One region of the Saccharopolyspora sp. NPDC002578 genome, then DNA from elsewhere that is predicted to be linked to it. Evidence: riboswitches for the same ligand, from Rfam matches in the RefSeq annotation. Region 1 holds a riboswitch; each other region holds the start of a gene.
What was found. A riboswitch is a leader RNA that binds a small molecule or an ion and turns the genes downstream of it on or off. The one in region 1 is predicted to bind glycine.
Positions count from the first base shown of each region.

Region 2: another riboswitch for glycine. It lies ahead of gcvP (aminomethyl-transferring glycine dehydrogenase); the one in region 1 lies ahead of gcvH (glycine cleavage system protein GcvH).
Region 3: another riboswitch for glycine. It lies ahead of gcvT (glycine cleavage system aminomethyltransferase GcvT); the one in region 1 lies ahead of gcvH (glycine cleavage system protein GcvH).

Region 1 is NZ_JBSFWJ010000003.1:345-6,187, forward strand. Features, by position in the region: gene ACWD38_RS02575 (glycoside hydrolase family 30 protein) at 1-1,213, opposite strand, end outside; glycine riboswitch at 1,423-1,515, shown strand; glycine riboswitch at 1,516-1,610, shown strand; gene gcvH (glycine cleavage system protein GcvH) at 1,656-2,030, shown strand; gene ACWD38_RS02585 (L-serine ammonia-lyase) at 2,054-3,406, shown strand; gene ACWD38_RS02590 (MarR family winged helix-turn-helix transcriptional regulator) at 3,696-4,214, shown strand; gene ACWD38_RS02595 (organic hydroperoxide resistance protein) at 4,216-4,635, shown strand; gene ACWD38_RS02600 (DUF202 domain-containing protein) at 4,689-4,985, opposite strand; gene ACWD38_RS02605 (YidH family protein) at 5,024-5,422, opposite strand; gene ACWD38_RS02610 (SSI family serine proteinase inhibitor) at 5,536-5,843, opposite strand, start outside.
Region 2 is NZ_JBSFWJ010000001.1:307,258-318,538, forward strand. Features, by position in the region: gene ACWD38_RS01380 (AMP-binding protein) at 1-633, shown strand, start outside; gene ACWD38_RS01385 (hypothetical protein) at 630-1,079, shown strand; gene ACWD38_RS01390 (MaoC family dehydratase) at 1,076-1,489, shown strand; gene ACWD38_RS01395 (thioesterase family protein) at 1,493-1,915, shown strand; gene ACWD38_RS01400 (3-methyladenine DNA glycosylase) at 2,001-2,879, shown strand; gene ACWD38_RS01405 (iron-sulfur cluster assembly accessory protein) at 3,013-3,297, opposite strand; gene gcvP (aminomethyl-transferring glycine dehydrogenase) at 3,386-6,283, opposite strand; glycine riboswitch at 6,452-6,554, opposite strand; gene ACWD38_RS01415 (MerR family transcriptional regulator) at 6,680-7,246, opposite strand; gene ACWD38_RS01420 (bifunctional nuclease family protein) at 7,578-8,054, opposite strand; gene garA (glycogen accumulation regulator GarA) at 8,602-9,060, opposite strand; gene gcvH (glycine cleavage system protein GcvH) at 9,176-9,559, opposite strand; gene ACWD38_RS01435 (CDP-alcohol phosphatidyltransferase family protein) at 9,745-10,350, opposite strand; gene ACWD38_RS01440 (hypothetical protein) at 10,689-10,907, opposite strand.
Region 3 is NZ_JBSFWJ010000087.1:13,854-19,942, forward strand. Features, by position in the region: gene ACWD38_RS27065 (hypothetical protein) at 1-447, shown strand, start outside; gene ACWD38_RS27070 (hypothetical protein) at 492-653, opposite strand; gene ACWD38_RS27075 (acyl-CoA dehydrogenase family protein) at 734-1,912, opposite strand; gene ACWD38_RS27080 (long-chain-fatty-acid--CoA ligase) at 2,147-3,736, opposite strand; gene ACWD38_RS27085 (TetR/AcrR family transcriptional regulator) at 3,967-4,614, shown strand; glycine riboswitch at 4,701-4,828, shown strand; glycine riboswitch at 4,829-4,925, shown strand; gene gcvT (glycine cleavage system aminomethyltransferase GcvT) at 5,044-6,089, shown strand, end outside.

The sequences.
Region 1 (5,843 bases):
AGTCCACCTCGCCGGTGGCGTTGTCGATGGTGGTCACTCCGGTGCAGTCGTCGCACGCGCCGTCCATGACCGGGCCGTGCGCCGGGTCCAGCGCCAGGTTCCACAGCACGACGCTGCGGGCCCAGTTGCGGGTGCCGCCGATGATCAGGTTGCTCGCCTGCCAGGTCAGCGTGTCGCCGAAGGTCGCCGCCGGATCCTCCGACTCGGTGCCGGAGCATTCGGTGAGGTGGATCTCGGCGTCCGGATGCGCGTCGTGCACGGCGCTCTGCGCGTCCGGCGTCCCGCCGTAGCAGTGGAAGGCGGCCCCGTCGACGTACCGCGCCGCGTTGGCGTCGCCGAGCACGTGGTTCGGGTATTCGGTGTCGTCCCAGTTGTGGTCGTAGGCCAGGATCTTCGTGTCCAGGCCCGCGGCGTCGAGCTTCGGACCGAGGTCGTTGCCGATGAACGCCGCCTGGGCTTCCGGGGACATCGGGCTGCCCGGGTACGACGGCGGATCGTTCAACGGTTCGTTCTGCGGGGTCAGCGAGTCGATCGGGACCCCGGCCTGCTCGTATGCCTGCACGAAGCGGACCAGGTAGTCGGCGAAGACCTGGTAGTTCTGCGCCGGCAGTTCCCCGCCGACCATGGAGCCGTTGGACTTCATCCACGCGGGCGCGCTCCACGGCGTCGCCACCACGTTCAGCTCCGGAGCCAGTTCCCCGGCCCGTCGTAGCAGCGGCAGGATGTCGGCCTCGTCGTGAGCGATCGAGAACTCCGCCAGCTCGTAGTCGCTCTCCCCGGCGGGCACGTCGTCGTAGCTGTAGGTCGAGCGCGCGAAGTCCGAGGCGCCGACGACCTGCCGCAACGCGGTCAGGCCGATTCCGGTGTCCGCGTCGAACAGCCGGGACATGATCTCGTCGCGCCGCGGGGAGTTGTTCACCAGCCAAGCCGACGAGTCGGTCAGCGCCGCCCCGAACCCGTCGACGGCCTGGTACGTCGTCCCGGGGTCGACCGTGATCGTCTCGTTCCCGCCGCCCGCCCCGAACTCCGCGTCGGGCTGGCGCGCGAGCTTGCTCTGGCCGTCCTTCGTGGTCAACCAGACCCCCACCGCCGGGGCCGCGTGCGCAGGTGGAGCGAGCACCAGACCGGTGCTGAGCGTGATCGCGGAGAGCACCAGCGCGGCGGCCCGCCCGGCGCGAGGCGCCGCGACCCCGCCTCGTGTCTTGTGATCCATCTGCCCAGGGTGGTCTGACCAATCCTGCCCGGGTAGCTCCATTCGGTCGCAACCCCGCGCTCCGCGAGGCGAGGAAGGGAACCTTCCTGTCACCGGTGACAGGAAGGTTCCCTTCCTCTCTCGATCCGTGTGATCCGGAGCGAGGGGGCATTGACACCGACGGGTGCCCGTTTATCGTTGCTGGGCACGTCCACAACCGCATATGCCGCAGATCCCGGGCGGGAGAGACCCCGCGCCGACGGGGCGCCGAAGGAGCAAACACTCCCTGCAAACTCTCAGGCACCCATGACCGCTCGGGCGAGGCGACTCTGGAAAGCGCGCGCTCCGGCGCCGCACCCACGGTGCAAACCGCGCACGACGCGGTGAAGCTCTCAGGTTCCGCAACAGAGGGGGAGGCCCACGAACCCGGGCACACCTGTGCCCACGATGGTGAGGAGCCTCCATGTCCCTGCCCGAGCAGCTGCGCTACACCGAGGAACACGAGTGGATCGAGGACCGCGGTGACCTGGTCCGCATCGGCATCACGCCCTTCGCGGCCGAAGCGCTCGGCGACATCGTGTACGTGCAGCTCCCCGAGGTGGGCGAGCGGATCGAATCGGGCCAGACCTGCGGCGAGCTGGAATCGACGAAGTCGGTCAGCGACCTGTACGCGCCCGTGACCGGCGAGGTCGTGGCGATCAACGAGGCGGCGGCGGACGACCCCGCGGTGGTCAACGGGGACCCGTTCGGCGAGGGCTGGCTGCTCGACGTGCGTGCCGAGCAGACCGGTGCTGTGCTCACGGCGCAGGAATACGCCCAGTTGACCGGTGGTGAGTAAGCCGGGCTGAGGGGGACGGATCTGTGACGATCAGCGTCTTCGACCTCTTCTCAGTGGGCATCGGGCCGTCCAGTTCGCACACCGTCGGCCCGATGCGGGCCGCCGGGATGTTCACGGCACGCCTGCGCACCGAGGGTCTGCTCGGCGAGGTCACCAGGGTGAAAGCCGAGCTGTTCGGGTCGCTCGGAGCGACCGGGCATGGTCATGGGAGTCCGAAAGCGGTGCTGCTCGGGCTCGAAGGGCACGATCCGGAGACGGTGGATCCGGCCGCGGTCGAACACCGGGTGGACGCCGTCCGCACCGGTGGCCGGCTGTCGCTGGCGGGCGAGCACGACATCGCCTTCTCCGTCGATCGCGACCTCGTGATGCACCGGCGGAAATCGCTGCCGCTGCATCCCAACGGCATGCGGTTCACCGCGTTCGGTACCTCGGGTGAACTGCGCGCCGCGGTGTTCTACTCCGTCGGCGGCGGGTTCGTGGTCGACGACGGCGCCACCGGGACCGACCGGATCAAACCGGACGAGACCGCGGTCCGGCACCCGTTCCGCACCGGGCAGGAACTGCTCGCGAGGGCGGCCGATTCGGGATCGCGGATCAGCGACGTCATGTTCGACAACGAGCTGTCGTGGCGTTCCGCGGCGGACATCCGCGCGCAGCTGCTGCACATCTGGGGCGTGATGCGCGAATGCGTCGACAACGGGTGCAGCAACGATGGAGTGCTGCCCGGCGGGCTGAAGGTGAACCGGCGCGCGGCGGCGCTGCGGGCGAGCCTCACCGAGCAGGACGATCCGATGGAGTGGCTCACCTTGTTCGCCCTCGCGGTCAACGAGGAGAACGCGGCGGGCGGCCGGGTCGTCACCGCGCCCACGAACGGGGCCGCGGGCATCGTTCCCGCGGTGCTGCACTACTACGTGCGCTTCGTTCCCGGCGCCAGCGAGGACGGCGTGATCCGCTTCCTGCTGGCGGCGGGGGCGATCGGCGTGCTGTTCAAGGAGAACGCCTCGATCTCCGGTGCCGAGGTCGGGTGCCAGGGCGAGGTCGGCTCGGCGTGCTCGATGGCGGCGGCCGGGCTCGCCGAGGCGCTCGGTGCGACGCCGTGGCAGGTGGAGAACGCCGCCGAGATCGCGATGGAGCACAACCTCGGGCTCACCTGCGATCCGATCGGTGGCCTGGTGCAGATTCCGTGCATCGAGCGCAACGCCGTCGCCTCGGTCAAGGCGGTCACCGCCGCGCGGATGGCCCTGCGCGGGAACGGCAGCCACGTCGTCTCGCTCGACAAGGTCATCAAGACCATGCGCGACACCGGCCGCGACATGAAGGCCAAGTACAAGGAGACGGCTCGCGGCGGCCTCGCCGTCAACGTCATCGAGTGCTGATCCCGCCGCCCTGCCCGAACGCAGGCCCGCTCCGGGCGGGCAGGGCGAGCAAGGGAACCTTCCTGTCATCCACGTGAGGAAGGGAACCTTCCTGTCACGGTCTGCTCGTCCGCGCTCGTCGCGGTGAGCCGGTGTGGTGAGGTGCCGATTCCGATCGTCGCGTGCCCGGGTCGGTGGAGCGTGGCGGCACCGGGTGACAGGAAGGTTCCCTTCCTCGCATTGAGTTGCGCACAACTCAGTTGCGGGCAACTCAAATTGGGGCTAGTGTCGATCTCGTGCAGGAGGCGGGATGAGTTCGGACTCGGTGCTGTCGCTGGATCGGCAGGTGTGCTTCGCGCTCTACAGCGCGTCGCGCTCGTTCACCAACCTGTATCGGCCGTTCCTCGACGAGCTGGGGCTGACCTACCCGCAGTACCTCGTGATGCTGGTGCTCTGGGAACGCGATTCGCTGGCGGTCAAGGATCTCGGGGCGACGCTCCGGCTCGATTCCGGGACGTTGTCGCCGTTGGTGAAGCGGCTCGAAGCCGGTGGCCTGGTCGCGCGGCGGCGCAGCGCTCGGGACGAGCGTTCCGTCGAGGTCGGGCTGACCGATGAGGGGCGCGAACTCCGGGAACGGGCGGCGGTCGTGCCGCATCGAGTCCTCGCCGCGATCGGCATGGGACTCGACGAAGTGCGCGAACTGCGCTCGACGCTCGAACGGCTCACGGCGAACGTGGACGAGGCCGCGGAGCGGGCTCGGGCCGCGGTGGCGGCGGGCGTTCCCATCACCGACGAGCTCCTGCGCGGGACCACGACAGAAGGAGACTGAGATGGCAGCGCTGTACACGGCCGAGGCGACCGCGACCGGCGAGGGCAGGGGCGGACGCACCCGCTCGTCCGACGGCGTGCTCGACCTGGACCTCGCGGTGCCGCGCGAGATGGGTGGCCCCGGCGGGGACTCCACGAACCCCGAGCAGCTGTTCGCCGCCGGCTACGCCGCGTGCTTCCACAGCGCGCTGCAGCTGGTGGCGCGCAAGGCGAAGGCCGACATCACCGATTCCTCGGTGACCGCCCAGGTCGGCATCGGCAGCAACGGTGCGGGCGGTTACGGCCTGAACGTCTCGCTGTCGGTGAGCCTGCCCGGCATCGACCGCGAGCAGGCGCAGCAGCTGACCGAGCAGGCCGACTCGGTGTGCCCGTACTCGAACGCCATCCGCGGCAACGTCGAGATCGAACTCGCGGTGGCCTGACGACGTGAACCGGTCGTGCCGCGCCGGGCCTCGACGGCCCCGGCGCGGCACGGTCACATCAGCAGCACGTACACCGTTCCGATCAGCCCGGCCAGCACCGCCAGCGCGGTGAGCGAAGCGTGCAGCGCGCCGTCCGGCAACGGGTCCTCGGCGCGCAACCTGCGCTCCGCCTGCCGATGCCTGCTCCACGACAGCACGGTGATCGCGACCGCGAGCGGGATCGCCACCGCGGCGCACACGGCGGCGGCCACCGCGCTGCGGTGCACCAGCAACCGCAGCAGCACCATCAGGCCCACGACGAACGTCAGCCCGGTGCGCAACCAGGCGAGCGTCGTGCGTTCGATCTGCAAACCGGGATCCCACGGACCCCGCCGTTCGTCCGGCATCCTCAGAACCCGCTGATCAGCAGCAGCGCGAGCGCGCCGAGCCCGATCAAGCCCAGGCCGAACCCGAGGATCGGCGCCAGCTTCGGCGGTGGCAGCGGGGAGTTCGTGCGCAGCGCCCGCTCCATGGTCATCCACCGGCCGAACGCCGCCACGCTGCACACGACGCCCGCCAGCAGCAGGAGCACCGCCAACGAGGTGCGCAGCGGATCCGAGCCGGTGCCCGCCGCGGCGTTCAGGGCCTCGACGCCGACTCCCGCGGCCATCAGGGCCAGCGCGGTCCGGATCCACGCCAGGAACGTTCGTTCGTTGGCGAGCGTGAACCGGGGATCGGGTTCGTCACCTACCCCGTAGAGCCGATGTGGCCAGCGCCTACAAGCGGGGTCGTCGTTCTCGGAAGCCATGCGGCCACCGTAGTGCGACCGGCGCAACGAGCCGCTGCAGAGTGCGCGCACCCGCTGCTCCACGCGGACACCGGCGCCCGCGCCGTGCGAGAGCCGGTGTCCGGCGGCGAGCCTCAGAAGTCGAAGACGGTGCCCAAGTTCGACGTCGCCTGGCAGCTGTTGCCGAATTCCTTGTCGAAGTGCACCGGCTTGCCCTGCCAGGTTCCGTGCGCGCTGGCGATCACCGGCCGGAGCACCATCGTGCACTGCGCACCGGTCTGGGACTGGCCGATCTGATCGAAGTTGCCCCCCGCGGCGAGCAGGGTCTTGCAGGCCTCGGCGGCCTTCGGGTGCGTGCCGCCCGTCGGCTCGCACCGCAGCTGCACGGTGCGCGGCTCCTCGGCGCGGTTCTTGCTCGCGATCGTGAGCGTCAGGTGGCTCG
Region 2 (11,281 bases), on a different contig from region 1:
CCGGGCATGGCGTTCCTGTCCCAGGAGGACCACGTCGCCGCGGTCGCCGGACGGCACCCGCACCGGCTGCGTTCCTGCGGACGGGAAGGGTTCGGCGCGCGCCTGCGCGTGGTCGACCCGGGCGGGCGCGAGGTCCCGCTCGACGGGCGCAGCCCCGGGCAGATCGTCGTGCGCTCCGAGGCGAACATGGCGCGGTACTGGAACCGCCCGGAGCTGACCGCGCGCACCGTCCGCGACGGATGGATGTGGACCGGCGACATCGCGACCTGGGACGAGCAGCGCTACGTCTACATCGTCGACCGCGCCAAGGACATGATCGTCTCCGGCGGCGAGAACATCTACAGCGTGCAGGTCGAGGAGGCCGTCGCCGCCCACCCCGCCGTGCTCGAATGCGCCGTGATCGGCGTGCCCGACGACGAGTGGGGCGAGAACGTCAAAGCCGTCGTCGTGCTCAAGCCTGACGCCGCGGCCACCGAGGCGGACATCATCACCACCGCCAAGCGGCACCTGCCCTCGTACCAGAAGCCGAAGTCGGTCGATTTCGTCGCGAGCCTGCCCAAGGCGCCGACCGGCAAAGTGATCAAGCGCGAGCTCCGCGCTCCCTACTGGGCTGATCAGGAGCGGTCGATATGACACCTGCCGTACCCGACGAGGCCAAGCTCGACGAGCTCGTCGGCACCGAATTCCCCGGCGGGGAGTTCACCTTCGAGCGGTGGTGGGTCCGGCTGGTCAACGAGTGCGCGCTGGCCGACCCGGCCGACGAGGCGGGCAGTCCCGTGTTCGTGTTCCTCGCCGCGACCTCCGCGATGGGCGTGTCCTGGGAGCGGCTCTGGTCGTGGTTCGGCGCGCGGGAGTCCGACGGCCCGATGGCCGGGGAGATCCACACCGTGCTGCACCGCCCGCTGCGGGTCGGCGGCACCTACGCGGTGCGCGGGCGCATCGAGTCCGCGCGGCGCAAGCGCGGTGCGCGGACCGGGGTGTTCGACCTGGTCGGCTACCGGCTCGACCTGCACGAGACCTCCGGCGAGCTCGCCGCGTCCTGCACCAGCTCGATCCTCTTTCCGAGGGAGCGGCGATGACCTCCGTGCGCCCCGGAGACGCGCTGCCGGACTACCGGGTCGGCCCGGTCAGCGCCGAGAAGATGAAGACGATGTCGGCGCTGATGCGGGACGCGAACCCGATCCACTTCGACGTCGCGGCGGTGCGCGCGCTCGGCCTCGGCGACCGGGTGATCAACCAGGGGCCCCTGAACCAGGCGTACGTGGTTTCGCTGCTCGGCCGCTGGGCGGGCGGCGCGCACCGGGTCCGGGAGCTGCGGCTGCGCCACCTCGGCGCGGTGCACGCCGGGGATCGGCTGCGCGCGCACGGCACCGTGCTCGACGTGTCCGAACAGGACGGCGAGCTGCTGGTCCGCTGCGAGGTCGGACTCGACGTGCTCGGCGGCGATCCGGTGCTCTCCGGCACCGCGACGGTCCACGTAGGAGGGTGAACGGTGGTCGACGACGTGCAGCGGTTCCGGCTGTCCTACGGGGACTGCGACGCCCTCGGCATCGCGTACTTCGCGATCTACTACCCGTGGATGGAACGCACCTACAGCAGCTGGCTGCACGGCCACGGGCTGCGTTCCGCCGAGCTCGCAACCGAACTCGGCGCCGGCACCGTGGGCGTGCGCTCCGAGGCGACCTACCTGGCGCCGGTGCACGTGTTCGACGAACTGGCCTGCGCGGCGGTGCGCGAGCGGATCGGCGCCACCTCGTACACGCTCGGTTTCGAGTTCACCAGGGGCGGCGAGCTCGTCACCTACGGCCGGATGACCTTCGCCTGCCGCAGCCCCGAAGGCACCAAAGCCCCGATCCCGGACCGGCTGCGGGCCCTGCTGGAGACGCTGCGAGCCGCCGACGCCCCGGCGGGCTGACGGACTCGGCAAGCCCGGCACCGACGCGGACGGGCCCGGGACCGCCGGAACGCCCGCACCCGCCGCCGCCTATCCTGGCGGCACTATGCGAGTGCTGGGCGAACAGGAATGGCGGGCCCGCCGAGCCGCGCACCAGGAGCGGGTCGAACGCTGGACCGGACCGCACCGGCGCAGGCAGCGCGCCGGGCACAAGCACCCGGTGATGGACTTCCTGTTCACCTACTACTCCCACAAGCCGTCGCTGCTGGAACGCTGGCAACCCGGCCTCGGGGTCGCGTTGGAGGGCGGCGAAGAGTTCCTCGAACGCCGTGGCTACCGCGCCACCCCCGACGGGGTCGCGCTCGATCCCGCCGTGCTCACCGCGAAGCGCCGCGACACGGCGCGCTTCGTGCACGGACTGCTCACCGCCGTGCGCTCCCGGCGCCCGCACCTCGGGTGCTTCGGCTTGCACGAGTGGGCGATGCTCTACCGCACCTCCCCCGGCGACGTCCGCCACGAGGCGTGGCCGCTGCGGCTCGGGCACGCGGGCACCGATGAGGTCGTCGAGTCGATGCCGATCAAGTGCAGTCACCACGACGCGTTCCGCTTCTTCACCGAACCGGCCCGGCCGCTCAACGCGCTGCAACCGACCCGCGCCGAGCAGGTCGCGCTGGAGCAGCCCGGCTGCCTGCACAACAACATGGACATGTTCAAGTGGGCCTACAAGCTGGACCCGCTGGTGCCCGCCGAACTCGTCGCCGACTGCTTCGAACTCGCGGTGGAGATCCGGGAGGCGGACATGCGCGCCAGCCCGTACGACCTCAGCGAGCTCGGCTACGAGCCGATCGCCGTGGAGACGCCCGAGGGCCGCGCCGAGTACGTGCGCAGGCAGCGCGACTTCGCCGACCGCGCCGCCCCGCTGCGCGCCCGCCTGATCGAGGCCTGCGAGGACCTGCTCACCGTGGAGCCGCACGCCGCTCCATGAGGCCGCCCTCGTCGAGGGCACCCCGGACAGCACGACGGCCAGGCCCGATCGGGCCTGGCCGGCACGTTCACCGCCGCTGCCCCGTCCGGAACGAACGAATCGGCCCGCCACCGAGGCGGCGGGCCGATCACGTTCAGTCCCGGACGGCCAGGTTCAGCTCGCCGTTGTCGTCGCGCTCGGCGTCGAGCACCTTGTCGCCCAACAGCTCCGCGGCCTGCGGCTCGAGGAAGACCCGAGCACCGGATTCCTCCACCACCTGGTCGTCTCCCTGCGGCTCGCTGGCGATCGCCGCCTGCAACTCGGCCTGACCGGCCTCGTCGGCGACCGGGGCGATGCGCAGCCCCGAACCCTCGGGCGAGTCACCGCCGGCCAGGACGACCTTGATGACCTCAGCTGCGCTCTCGCTGATCGTGAGCATTGCTGCACTCCTCTCGGAGGCGATTGGGATGATGGAGCCGCCCACCGTAGTGCATCGCCCACGGCACCCGCTCACCCCCGCAGGACGATCAGCCTTCGTACGCCGAAAGCGGAGGGCACGAGCACACCAGGTTCCGGTCGCCCCGCGCGCCGTCGATCCTGCGCACCGCGGGCCACACCTTCTGCGTCCCGGTACCCAGCGGGTAGGCGGCCTCCGCTCGACTGTAGGCGTGATCCCAAGGACCGGCGAGCGACGCGGCGGTGTGCGGGGCCTGGCTCAGCGGGTTGTCGTCCGCGGGCCACTGACCGCTCGCCACCTTGTCGATCTCGTCCTTGATCGCGATCATCGCTTCGCAGAACCGGTCGAGTTCGGCGAGGTTCTCGCTCTCCGTCGGCTCGACCATCAGCGTCCCGGCCACCGGGAACGACATGGTCGGTGCGTGCAGGCCGTAGTCGGCGAGCCGCTTCGCCACGTCGTCCACCGTCACGCCGGAGGCCTTGGTGATCGGCCGCAGGTCCAGGATGCATTCGTGGGCGACGAAACCGCCGGTGCCCGTGTAGAGCACCGGGAAGTACTCGTCGAGCCGGCGGGCCACGTAGTTCGCCGCGGCCACCGCCGTCAGCGTCGCCCGGCGCAGCCCGTCGGACCCCATCATGCGGACGTAGGCCCAGGAGATCGGCAAGATCGACGCGCTGCCCCACGGCGCCGCGCTGATCGGGCCCACACCGGTCTCCGGACCGGCCGCGGGCTGCAGCGGGTGGTTCGGCAGGAACGGCGCCAGGTGCTCGCGCACCCCGATCGGGCCCACGCCGGGACCGCCACCGCCGTGCGGGATGCAGAACGTCTTGTGCAGGTTCAGGTGCGAGACGTCGGACCCGAACTTGCCCATCCGCGCCAGGCCGATCAGCGCGTTGAGGTTCGCGCCGTCGACGTAGACCTGGCCGCCCGCGTCGTGCACCAGGCCGCACACCTGCTCCACGGTGTCCTCGTAGACGCCGTGCGTGGACGGGTAGGTGATCATGATCGCGGCGAGGTCGTCGCGGTGCTGGTCCACCACTTCGCGCAGGTGGTCGAGCTCGATGTTGCCCTTGTCGTCGCAGCGCACCACGACCACGCGCAGCCCGGCCATCACGGCGCTCGCGGCGTTCGTGCCGTGCGCGCTGGCCGGGATCAGGCACACGTCGCGGGCCGACTCACCACGGCTGTGGTGGTAGGCGCGGATCGCCAGCAACCCGGCGAACTCGCCCTGGCTGCCCGAGTTCGGCTGCAGGCTCACCGCGTCGTAGCCGGTGATCTCCGCGAGCCAGCGCTCCAGGTCCCGCACGATCTCCAGCAGCCCCGTCGCGTCCTGCGCGGGCGCGAACGGGTGCACCTCGGCGAACTCCGGCCAGGTGATCGGCTCCATCTCCGCGGTCGCGTTCAGCTTCATCGTGCAGGACCCCAGCGGGATCATGCTCCGGTCCAGCGCGACGTCGGAGTCCGACAGGCGGCGCAGGTAGCGCAGCAGCGAGGTCTCCGAGCGGTGGGTGTGGAACACCGGGTGCGTCATGTACTCCGAGGTGCGCCGCAGCACGCCGGGCAGCGCGTCGGCGGTCTCCGCGTCCAGCGCGTCGACGTCGGCCACCGAGCCGCCTTCGATCCCGAACGCGGCGGCCACCCGCACCAGCGTCTCCCTGGTGGTGGTCTCATCGCAGCTGATGCCGACGAGGTCGTCGTCGATGTGGCGCAGGTTGATGCCGCCCTCGCGGGCCGCCCGCACGACCTCCGCTGCCCTGCCCGGAACCCGCGCGACGATCGTGTCGAAGAACTCCGCGTGCTCGATCCGCACCCCGCCCCGGCGCAACCGCTCCGCCAGCACAGCGGCCATCCGGTGCGCCCGGCGCGCGATGGCCCGCAGCCCGCTCGGGCCGTGGTAGACGCCGTACATCGACGCCACGACCGCCAGCAGCACCTGCGCGGTGCAGATGTTGCTCGTCGCCTTCTCCCGGCGGATGTGCTGCTCCCTGGTCTGCAGGGCGAGCCGGTAGGCCTGGTCGCCGTCGGCGTCGACGCTCACGCCGACCAATCGGCCCGGCAGCTGCCGCTCGATGCCCTTGCGCACCGCCATGTACCCGGCGTGCGGGCCGCCGAAGCCCATCGGCACGCCGAAGCGCTGCGTCGTGCCGACCACCACGTCGGCACCGATCTCACCGGGAGCGCGCAGCAGCGTCAGCGCCAGCAGGTCGGCGCTGACCACGGCCATCCCGCCGCGCTCGTGGACCCGCTCGATGATCGCCTCGTGGTCGCGGAGCGCGCCGGAGGCACCGGGGTAGGCCAGCAGCACGCCGAAGAAGTCGTCCTCCGGCAGCGCCTCGGGACCCGCGGCGAGGTCGGTGACGATCACCTCGATGCCCAGCGGTTCGGCGCGGGTCCGCAGCACCTCCAGGGTCTGCGGCATCACGTCCGCGTCCACCACGAAGCGCGGCGATTTGGCCCGGCCCGCGCGGCGCACCAGCGTCATGCCCTCGGCGGCGGCGGTGGCCTCGTCCAGCATCGACGAGTTCGCCACCGGAACACCGGTCAGGTCGGCGACCATCGTCTGGAAGTTCAGCAGCGCCTCGAGCCTGCCCTGCGAGATCTCCGGCTGGTACGGCGTGTACGCCGTGTACCAGGCGGGGCTCTCCAGCACGTTGCGCAGGATCACCGGCGGCGTGATCGTCGGGTAGTAGCCCAGCCCGATCATCTCGGTGTGCGGGCTGTTGAGCCGCGCCAGGTCCCGGAGCTGCTTGAGCGCCTCGGCCTCGGTAGCCGGCTCCGGCAGGGCCAGCTGCAGGTCCCGTTCGCGGATGCCTTCGGGCACCGCGGCCTGGCCCAGCTCCTCCAGCGAGCCGACACCGATCACGTCCAGCATGCGCGCCAGCTCGGCGGGCAACGGCCCGACATGGCGGTCGGCGAACGGAGTGCCGTGTTCCAGGGCGGCCAGCGGGATACGGTCTTCGGTCGTCATCGCCACACCTCATTCATCGCGACGGACACAGGGCGGCAGCACGAATGCTGCTCTCCCCCTCTGTCACCGTCCGCGATACGAACGCCTGAGAGCTTCACCCGGTACGGCGACCGGGCTTGCACCGTCGGCGGGGAACCACCTACCGGTGGTCCCTCTTTCCAGAGGTATCTCGCCCGTGCGGTCCAGCAGGCCTGAGAGGTTGTCGGGGAGGGTTTGCTCCTTCGGCGCCGCCGGTGACCAGGTCACCGGCGAACTCTCCCGCGCGGGGTCAGCGATGCTCAGCAGCCTACCCGATCCAGTGACGACCGAAAGTGCGATCTTCATCCCGCTCGATCACTCCGGTGCGCCGGGCACGGCGCTGACCGGCGGTGACGCCCCCGTCACGGGGCGAGGCGCTCAGCCCGTGCGGCGGTCCCGGCGACGGCGGGACAACTCGTCGTTGACCGGCTCCTCGTGCTCGCCGCCGTCGGCCCGCTCGGCGGGGAACTCGTGGATCGTCCCGGTGATCTCGCGCATCGCGCCGCTGACCGCGATCCCGAACACGCCCTGACCGCCCTGCAGCAGGTCCACGACCTCCTCGGCGGAGGTGCACTCGTAGACCGTCGTGCCGTCGCTGAACAACGTGATCTTGGCCAGGTCCTGCACGCCTCGATGGCGCAGGTGCTCCACGGCGACCCGGATGTTGTGCAGCGAGACCCCGGTGTCCAGCAGTCGCTTGACGACCTTGAGCACCAGGACGTCCTTGAACGAGTACAGCCGCTGCGACCCGGATCCCGCCGCGCCGCGGATCGACGGGCCGACCAGCTTGGTGCGCGCCCAGTAGTCCAGCTGCCGGTAGGTGATGCCGGCGATCTGGCACGCCGCGGGTCCGCGGTAGCCGACGAGCTCGTCCGGGAGCGCGGTGTCGGGGAACGGCGCCGACTGCTCCGCGGCGGAATCCTCGCCAGGTGCTCGCTCCACCACGCCTGCCTCCCCTCGCCCGGCCCGAGGCCGGCGAACCACCAGAACCCGGCTCGACGCATGATCATCCGCCGAACGGGGGAACGATCATGGAACCGGGGCTTCGACCTTCCCCGACCTGGAAAATCACATCGGGGCGATTCGCGCACTCCGACGGTAAGCCCGGCCCGTGAGCGGGTCAACGCGACGCGCGGAGCCGCCCGCCCACCCCGGGTGTGACGTCCCCGCTCCGGCTCGCGCCGCTCGCCGAACGCGAAAAGGCTCCCGGTGCGAACTCGCACCGGGAGCCGGGTACGGCACCGGGGGTGAGCGGACCGCACGTCCGCTCACCTGATCACGTATCGGCGCCGCGGAAGTCCTCCGGAGAGACCGAGTCCAGGAATTCCCGGAACTTCTCGACCTCGTCCTCCTGCTCGTCCGGGATGATCAGCCCGGCTTCGTCCAGCACCGACTCGTCAGCGTGGATCGGCACTCCGACCCGCAGCGCCAGCGCCACCGAATCACTCGGGCGTGCCGAGACCCGCACATCCCCGTCGAAGATGAGTTCGGCGAAGAACGTACCCTCCTGCAGATCGGTGATCCGCACCTCTTCCAGGTCCCGCCCCAGGGCGCCGATGACGTCCTTGAGCAGGTCGTGGGTGAGCGGTCTGGCGGGTCGCACGCCCTGCTGCTCCAGCGCGATCGCGGTGGCCTCCACCGATCCGATCCAGATCGGCAGGTACCGCTCGCCTTCGGTCTCGCGCAGCAGCAGAATCGGCTGGTTGGCTGGTAGTTCCACTCGCACGCCGACGACGCGCATTTCGCTGCTCATCGTCTCATCGCCTCCTCCAGCGCGCCGAAGCGTGACATCCTTGGTCGAGGATCGCGCACCGACGCCTCTGACGCTACCCGCGATACGGCGGTGGCCATCGCCTCCGCCCGGAATTCCCGCTCGGTGGACGGCTCTTCCGGCCCGTTCACGGCCGCGTACCGGCCGATCGCCGATACCCGGCATTCCCTTGTCCGACTCGGTCCGCACATCGTTCCGAGGCGGTTCCTGACGCCGCCGCCCTCCGCGAACACCCGGAGGTCCCTCGTGGAGCGAGCTCGCGCGGCGTCGCCGACCGGCCCGTCCGATGAAGGACTCCGACCGCTCCCGACGCGAACGATGCCCAACGCCACGATACACCGCACCGCCATCCGCAGAACCCGTTGCGCGCTGCGGAAAGCACCTCGTAACGCGACCGCCCGCCGGCGGCGCCGAACGGCCGTGAAGATCATCGGCCGTGCGGCGGACCGGGTTGCGGTGCCCGCCGAGCACGATCGGGGCGACGCCGCAAGGCGCCGCCCCGATGCGCTCGGTACGCGGAACGCTCGGCTCAGCGGCCCTGGCCCTCGATCGGACCGGTCAGGAACACCAACCGGAACTTCCCGATCTGAACCTCGTCGCCGTTGGCGAGCACCGAGGTGTCCACCGGTTCCCGGTTGACGTAGGTGCCGTTGAGGCTGCCGACGTCGACGACGACGAAGTCGTTGCCCTCTCGCCTGAACTCGGCGTGCCGACGGGACACCGTCACGTCGTCGAGGAAGATGTCGCTGTCCGGGTGGCGTCCGGAGCTGGTGGTCTCCCGATCGAGCAGGAATCGCGACCCGGCGTTCGGGCCGCGCTTGACCACCAGCAGGGCAGCCCCGGCGGGCAGCGCATCGACCCCGGAGGCCGCTGGCTCCGGGGTCGCACTCTCGGTGCTCTCCGGCTCCGAGAGGAACGGCCTGAAGACCGAGGTGGTCTCCGGTGACTGCTCCGGCGGAACGCCGCCGGGCCCGTCGTTCTGGCTCACCTGAGCTCTCCTCTGCGCGGATGGGTCGTGCAAGTGCGTTCAAACGTACCGTGCCGTCCCAGGTCGCAGACGCGGGACTCCCACCTCAAGCCGCCTGCGAACCCGAGATCAACGATCATCCCTGGTCGATGAGGCCTTGGTAGTCGCTCTCCTCGAGCAGGCCGTCGGGCGCGGCGGGGTCGGCGAGCTTGATCTCGATCATCCAGCCGTCGCCGAACGGCGCCGAGTTGACCAGCTCGGGCTGCTCGTCGAGCTGCTCGTTGCGGGCCACGATCTCCCCGGCCACGGGCGCGTAGATGTCGGAGACGCTCTTGGTCGACTCGACCTCGCCGATGCCACCCCCGGCTTCGACGGTCTCCCCCACCTCGGGCAGCTGCACGAACACGACGTCGCCGAGCTGCTGCTGGGCGTAGTCGGTGATCCCGACGCGCACGGTGTCCGCGCCGGTGCGCAGCACCCACTCGTGCTCCTGGGTGTACTTGATCCCGTCCGGGGCCACTGGGGTCCCGCCTTCCTCGTCGAGCCGTGGAGCGGGGGCCGAAGTGCGCCACCGCACCCGCGCGCAGTGATCGCGACGGGCCACGCGAGCGTAGGTCGCGGCCGCTTTCGACCGCAAGATGGGCACGCCGTGATCGACACGGCACCGGATCCCGGCCGGGTCGCTCCAGGAGGAAGGCGCGGGCGTCAGGCCGGTCGGGAGCGCGCGGCGCGCACGGCGGCGATGACCTGCATCAGGTACAGCACCCCCGCCCACACGTACAGCGCGCCGCCCCAGCAGGTGAAGGCGTAGGCCACCGGGCGCACGACGCCTTCGAAGGCGAAGTCCTCCTGCACCAGCAGCAACAGCGGGAACGCGTACATCAGGCAGAACGTCGCGGCCTTGCCGAGGTAGTGCACTTCCGGCGGTTCGAAACCGTGCCAGCGCAGCACCGGCAGGCACAGCGTGAGCACGACGTCGCGGCCGATCAGCGCCGCGGCGGCCCACCAGGGGATCACGTCGCGGAGCACGAAGGCGATCAGCGTCGCGACGATGTAGAGCCGGTCGGCCGCGGGGTCCAGCAGTTCGCCCACGCGGCTGTACTGGTCGAGCCAGCGGGCGAGCTTGCCGTCGAGCCAGTCGGTGGCTCCGCTGACCACGAGCACGAGCAGCGCGAGCAGGTCGGATTGCGGCCCGAGCAGCAGCCACAGGAACAGCGGGACGCCGGCGAGCCGCACGAGGGACAGCAGGTTCGGCCAGGTCAGCCAGGGGTCGTCCCAGACGCCGGCGGCGACTTCCTTGATCCGGGCCATGCCGGGATCGGGCGCCGGGGCCTCCGCGTCGGGTTCCGGTCGTTCAGCGGACTGCGACGACCGCTCCGGGGCTTCCGCGCCCCGGTCCGGTTCGTCGTGTTCGGCCATGCTGGAGCCCGCCGGTTCCGGGGACGTGGGATCGCCCGCTTCACCTTGGCCTTTGGCTCCGGCCGTGGTGCCGTCGGCGTCCTGCACCACAGCCCTCCCTGACACGGTTGTCGATCCACCGCGAAGCGCTCACCTGCGCCTGCGGGTCTCGGGCGCCTCGGGCGCCCGCTCGGATCAGGGTGCCACACCCCCCTTGCGGTGGCCGGAGCGGCCGGGGGTGGGCGGACCGGTCAACCGCGGTTGTGGCTCCAGCCGCGGCGCTGCAGTTCCGCGTCGGTGAGGAAGCGGGCCCGGCCGCGGTCGTCGACGCCCGCCCAGCGGGCGCGCCCGCCCACGCCTTCGAGGACGAACGAGTGGCCGCCGCTCCACACCACGCTGCACGGGGTGGTGGGCAGTTCCGCCGTCTCGGCATCATCGTCGACGATGCCGTCCCGGTGAGTCGTTTCCACGCTGATCAATGCTCGACACCTCCATCACGGTTGTCGACCGAACCGCGGTGCGCGTTATCCGGCCGCCTCCCCACCCACGCATTGTGTTCGACCCATGACCGCACGTTCCCCTGAATTCGACGGGGGTGCGCCCAGCGGGAGGACCGCACCGACGAGCGGATGATCTTGAAAGTGCGCGGGTTCGGCGCGGCAGAAACCACACCGACCGTTCGTCGCGAAACACACGATCATCTTGTTGTTGCGACGGAAACCGACCGGCCCGTCGATCGCCCATTGTGGACTGTCGCACGGCGGCGCGCGGGACGGAGCGCGTCCCGGGCCCGGCGCGGCGCGGATGCTGGCGCGAACGCCCGTCGTCGGGTAGGACTCTGGGG
Region 3 (6,089 bases), on a different contig from region 1:
GGACAGTTCGCCCAGCTCGACGGGGTCCACGCCGCGCTACACCTCGATCTGCCTCCGTCCGCCCGGACCGGGTTCGCGGGACTCGCGCTCCCTCCGCAGCAGGCGTTGGAGATCAACGCTCGGGACGCCGCCGACCGGAAGACGCTGCTCGACCGAATCGCGCCCGGCTCGACCACGCTCACCGACGCACTGCGGGCCTCCGGGCGGAGCGCGGTGCTGCTGTCCGGGTTCGAACAGCTCTGGGTGAAGAACCGCGCGGTCGCCGAAGAGCTGATCAGACAAGCACCTGACGCGCTCGCCACGGCCCGAGCCGAAGGGCGAACGCTGCACCTGGCGTTCGCCGACCTCACCTCGGACACCGCCGAATCCGCGCTGGAGCTGCTGCGCGACCTCACCGCCGGACATGCCGAACCGGTGCCCGTCTTCCACTACGCCCCATCCGCATGACGATGCCCCCGGCTGCACGCCGGGGGCATCGTGGAAGCGGGAGGTCAGTGGCTGCTGTTGCCCTTGCCGCCGCCGGTGAAGCGGTTCTTCACCTGCTCGATCTTGGCCTTGTTCTTCGGGTCGCTCGCGTATCGCTTCGCCTGGTCGATCGCCTTCTTGCCCTGCGGGCTCTTGGCGAAGTCGGTCAGCTTCTTGAACAACGACATAGCAGCTCCCAGTCGGGCCGGTCGGTCATGCCTGCCACCAGGCTACCGGCAATTCGGACACGGAATCGAGGGCCCACCGATCATCCGAGCACACCGCTGACCGAGGCGTGGCCCTTGAGCAGGTTGCGGGCGATGGTGCGGCGCTGGATCTCGTCGGTCCCCTCGAAGATCCGCAGCAGCCGGATGTCGCGGTACCAGCGTTCGATGGGCAGCTCGCGGGTGTAGCCCATGCCACCGTGGATCTGCAGCATCCGGTCCACGATCTCGTTGGCGCGGGTGCCGCCGTAGAGCTTCGCGATGGACTGGGCGTGCCGGGAGTCGGCACCCTGGTCGGCCTGCCACGCCGCCTGCAGCACCAGCCAGCGCAGCGCTTCGATCTCGACCGCGGAGTCCGCGATCATCCACTGGATGGCCTGGCGATCCGCGATGGGCGCACCGAACGTCTGCCGGTTGCGGGCGTAGTCCATCGACATCTCCATCATGCGCTCGCACCCGCCGAGGGCGCGGGCGGGCAGCAGGTAGCGGCCGCGGCCGATCCACTGCATGGCCAGCTTGAACCCGCCGCCGACCTCGCCGAGCACGTTCTCCTCCGGCACCCGCACGCCGTCGAAGACCAGGGAGGCGGGCTGGCGGTCCCACTCGCCCATGATCTCGATCGGCTCCGAGCGCCAGCCGGCGTCGCGGTCGGCGAGGAAGCAGGTGACGCCGCCGTCAGCGCCCTTCTCCTTGTCGGTGACGGCGAAGACCATCGTGAAGTCGGCGTCGATGCCGCCGGTGATGAACGTCTTCTCCCCGTCGATCACCCACTCCGAGCCCTCCTTGCGGGCCGTGGTGCGCAGGTTCTTCGCGTCCGAACCCGCGCCGGGCTCGGTGATCGCGAAGCAGGACTTGCGGTCGCCCTCGATGGTGGGCACCAGGTAGCGCTGCTTCTGGTCCTCGTTGGCGTGGTAGAGGATGTTGTCGGCGTAGCCGCCGAAGCTGAACGGCACGAACGTGCGGCCCAGCTCGATCTCGATGAGCGCCGTGAGCACCGCGGAGAGGTTCATCCCGCCGTACTCCTCCGGGGTCTGCACGCCCCAGAACCCGGCGTCACGGGCCTTCTGCCTGAGGTCCTTGAGCTCCTCGCGGGTCAGGCCGCGCTCGTGGTTGCGCTCGCGGCGCAGCACCTCCTGCTCCAGCGGCACGAGTTCGCGCTGCACGAAGGTGCGCACCCAATCCCGAATGTCGCGTTCGGTCTCGGTGAGGGAGAAGTCGACCATCGGTGGCGTTTCCTTTCGGCGAGGTCGAGGGAGTGAGACGTCCGTGCACGATGAGTCTTCGATCGTTGTCCTGTCAGCGGCGAAGCCGCTGAGCAGTGACCAGCTTGAGCAACAGAACCACCGGCGGGTTCTCAGCGGTTTCCTCGCGAGGACAGCGATTTCGTGGTGTAGGGAGCTACATGAGAAATCGATCCCGCAGCGAGGAAGCCGCTGAGGTTCCGCTGAGCGACCACCTCAGCCAGCCGTTCCAATCCGGGAGCGGAGTTCGCGTTTGAGGACCTTGTGGCTGGGTCCCAGCGGCAGCTCGTCGACGAACACCACGCGCCGCGGGTACTTGTGGTGCGCGGTCTGCTCCGCCGCCCAGGCGGTGATCGCCTTGCCCAGCGCCTCGTCGGGTTCCTCGCCGCGTTCGGGCACGACCACGGCGCAGACCTCCTCGCCGCGCCCCGGGTCGGGCAGGCCGATCACGGCGCACTGGGCCACCGCGGGGTGCCGGATCAGCAGCTCCTCCACCTCGCGCGGGTAGATGTTGTAGCCGTTGCGGATGATCAGGTCCTTCTTGCGGTCGACGATGGACACGTAGCCCTCGGCGTCCTTGGTGCCCATGTCGCCGGTGCGGAACCAGCCGTCGACGACGGCCGCCGCGGTCGCCTCCGGGTCGTCCAGGTAGCCCGCGAACACGTTGTGGCCGCGCACCACGATCTCGCCGACCTCGCCCGCGGGCAGCAGCTCGATGCGGTCCTCCACGGACGGTTCGGCGACCTCGACGTCGATGCCCCACAGCGCGTGCCCGACGGTGCCCGCGCGCGGGCCGAACGCCGGTTGGTTCACCGTCGCCGTCGGCGAGGTCTCCGACAGGCCGTAGCCCTCGTGGATCGGGGCGCCGAAGCGGCGCTGGAACCGCTCCAGCACCGCGACCGGCAGCGCGGCGCCACCGGAAACGCACATCCGCAGGCTCGGCACCTCGGCGTCGTCGCCCGCGGCCTCCAGCATCCGGATGTACATCGTGGGCACGCCGTTGAGCTGCGTGATCCGGTGGTCGCGGATGAGCCGCAGCGCCTCCGCCGGGTCGAACTTCGGTTGCAGCACCAGCGTGGCGCCCGCGCGGAACGTGGTGTTCAGCGACACCGTCTGGCCGAACACGTGAAACAGCGGCAGGCAGCCCAGCACCAGGTCCTCGGACCGGGTGTCGTTGGCGTCGAACGCGTTCACCGTCGCGTTCATGACCAGGTTGAGGTGGGTCAGCACCGCGCCTTTGGGGCGGCCGGTGGTGCCGCTGGTGTAGAAGATCACCGCCGGGTCCTCCGGGGAACGCGTCTCGAACGCGCGCACCGGTTCGGCGTCCGCAGCCTCCGCCGACAGCGACGGCGGCGCGTCCTGGCTCGGTCCGCCGGAACCGACCGACACCAGCGGGATGCCGGCCCGGCGCGCGGATTCGGCGGCCAGGGCGAGCTGGCTCGTGTGGCCGATGACGAGCTTCGCGCCCGAGTTGCGCAGCAGGTACGCCGCCTCGTCGGGAACCAGCAGCAGCGGCACCGGAACGACGACGGCGCCCGCGGTGAGCACTGCGTAGTAGGCGCGCACGAAGTCGATGACGTTGGGCGCGACGATCGCCACCCGGTCGCCCGGTTCGACGCCGCGAGCGCGCAGCGCGGCGGCGTGCGCGCGGACCTGTTCCCACAGCTCGCCGTAGTCGACCTGCTCGGCGCCTTCGACGACCGCGGTCGCCCGTGGCGTGATCCTGGCCGGTTCGGCGAGCACCGACACCAGCGACAGCGTGGTCTGCGGCTTGATCGGCGCCGAGGACTCGTCGTCGTTGACCATCGTCCACCTCCGTGAGGACGTCGCCCGACGCCGATCGGGGGCCCGCACCGCGCCCGCCGATGGACACCTGGCGACTAACGTCGTTAGTTTTGGACTCTAGGACCACCCCGCGGACCGCGGCAAGACCACCGCCCCGGACACTGTGCGGAGTCGCCGCAGGGCAACCGGCCGAACACGGTGCGGCATCGGAACGCCACGGCGCAGGGCCGGATGGCAGGCAGGAGCGCGGCATGGGCAGACCGAAGAGTCCCCAGCTCACACCGGAACGCATCCGCGAGCACGCGTTGGTGATCATCGACACGTCCGGGCTCGAAGCGCTGTCCATGCGCAAGCTCGCCGAAGCGCTCGGAGTCCGCGCCGCCTCGCTGTACAACCACGTCGCGACCAAGGAAGCCCTGCTGCACGACGTCGCCAACGACGTGATGGCCACCGTGGACACCACCGGCTTCGCCGCCGGCTGGACCACCGGCCTGCTGCGCTGGGCCCGCTCCTACCGGGCGGCGCTGGCCGCCCACCCGAACCTGGTGCCGTTCATGGCCTCCGGCCCGGCCCGCCGCGAAACCTCGCTGAGCCGCGCCGACGCGGTGCACGGCGGCCTGACCAGCGCGGGCTGGCCACCCCGGTACGCCACGATGATCGGCGCCTCCACCAAGTACCTCGTCGTCGGCGCCGCGATGGGATCGTTCGCAGGCGGGTTCGTCGACGACGCCGAGATCTACGACGACCGGTTCCCGCACCTGCGCAACGCGCACCTGCTGCGCGAGCACGCGGCGGAGATCGACGACGCCAGCTTCGAGGTCGCGCTGCAAGCCCTGGTCGACGGCCTGCGAGTGCAGTACGAGCAGGTCACGGCCCATGCGGACGACTTCGGAGGGTAACGGGATCACGCTCACGTTCGGTTGACTGCGATGTGTGATCTCCGTAGCGTTTCTGAACACAACAGAAGACGAGACGAACACGCCGACGACGTCGAGCGGGAGAGTCTGCGCCCCGCCAGGAGCCCCTGGTCCGTGCAGGATGCGATTCCTGGGTGCAGCGCCGAAGGAGCAATCCTCCCCAACAAACTCTCAGGCCCCGCACCGCACGACACCAGGCGATCACGGAGAAAAGCAGGGACACGCGTCCCTCGCCCAAGGTGCAAGCCGCCGACGCGCGGTGAAACTCTCAGGCCAATGACTCCGGGGAGACCGGCCAGCGCACGCCCGCGCCCGTCGCCGTCGAGGGACCCCGGATATGGTTTCTGCTGGAAGTGGCCGCAACCGGTCCCCTCGGACGTGATCGGTGCCCACGAGGAGGAGTTCCGCACCATGACGTCGTCTTCCCCCTCCCTGAGAGAGACACCGCTAGGGGAGATCCATGCGTCCTCGGGCGCACATTTCACCGAATTCGCCGGGTGGCGGATGCCGGTGCGCTACACCGGCGACACCGCCGAACACCAGGCCGTGCGCACCGCCGCCGGCCTGTTCGACCTCTCGCACATGGGCGAGATCAAGATCAGCGGCCCGCAGGCCGCCGAGGCGCTGGACTACGCGCTCGTCGCGAAGGCCTCGACGATCACCGAGGGTCGCGCCCGCTACACCATGCTGTGCAACGCCGACGGCGGAGTGCTCGACGACCTGATCGTCTACCGGCTCGGCGAGTCGGAGTACCTGGTGGTCGCCAACGCCGCGAACGCGGCCGTGGTCTCCGCCGAGCTCGCCGACCGCGTCGCCGGGTTCGACGCGACGCACGAGGACGTCTCCGACGACTACGCGCTGATCGCCGTGCAGGGCCCGAAGTCCGTGGAGATCCTGGCGCCGCTGACCGGCACCGACCTCTCCGGCGTCAAGTACTACGCCGGGTACCCGAGCGTGGTAGCGGGCGCCGACGTGCTGCTGGCGCGCACCGGCTACACCGGCGAGGACGGCTTCGAACTGTTCACCTCGCCCGCCGACGCCCCCGCCGTGTGGCGGGCGCTGACCGACTCCGGCGCCGCGCACGGCCTCATCCCCGCCGGGCTGTCCTGCCGGGACACGCTGCGGCTCGAAGCGGGCATGCCGCTGTACGGCAACGAGCTCTCAGCGTCCCTGACCCCGTTCCACGCGAACCTGGGCCGGGTCGTGAAGCTCGACAAGCCCGGCGACTTCGTCGGCAAGGAAGCGCTGGCGAAGGTCGCGGAAGCGCCGACGGAGCGCACGCTGGTCGGCCTGCGCACCGATGCCCGCCGCGCTCCGCGGCACGGCTACCGGGTGCTCGACACCGACGGCGCCGAGATCGGCGAGGTCACCAGCGGTGCACCGTCACCGACGCTGGGCCACCCGATCGCGATGGCGTACGTGGACCGCGCGCACAGCGCCCCCGGTACCGCCCTGCA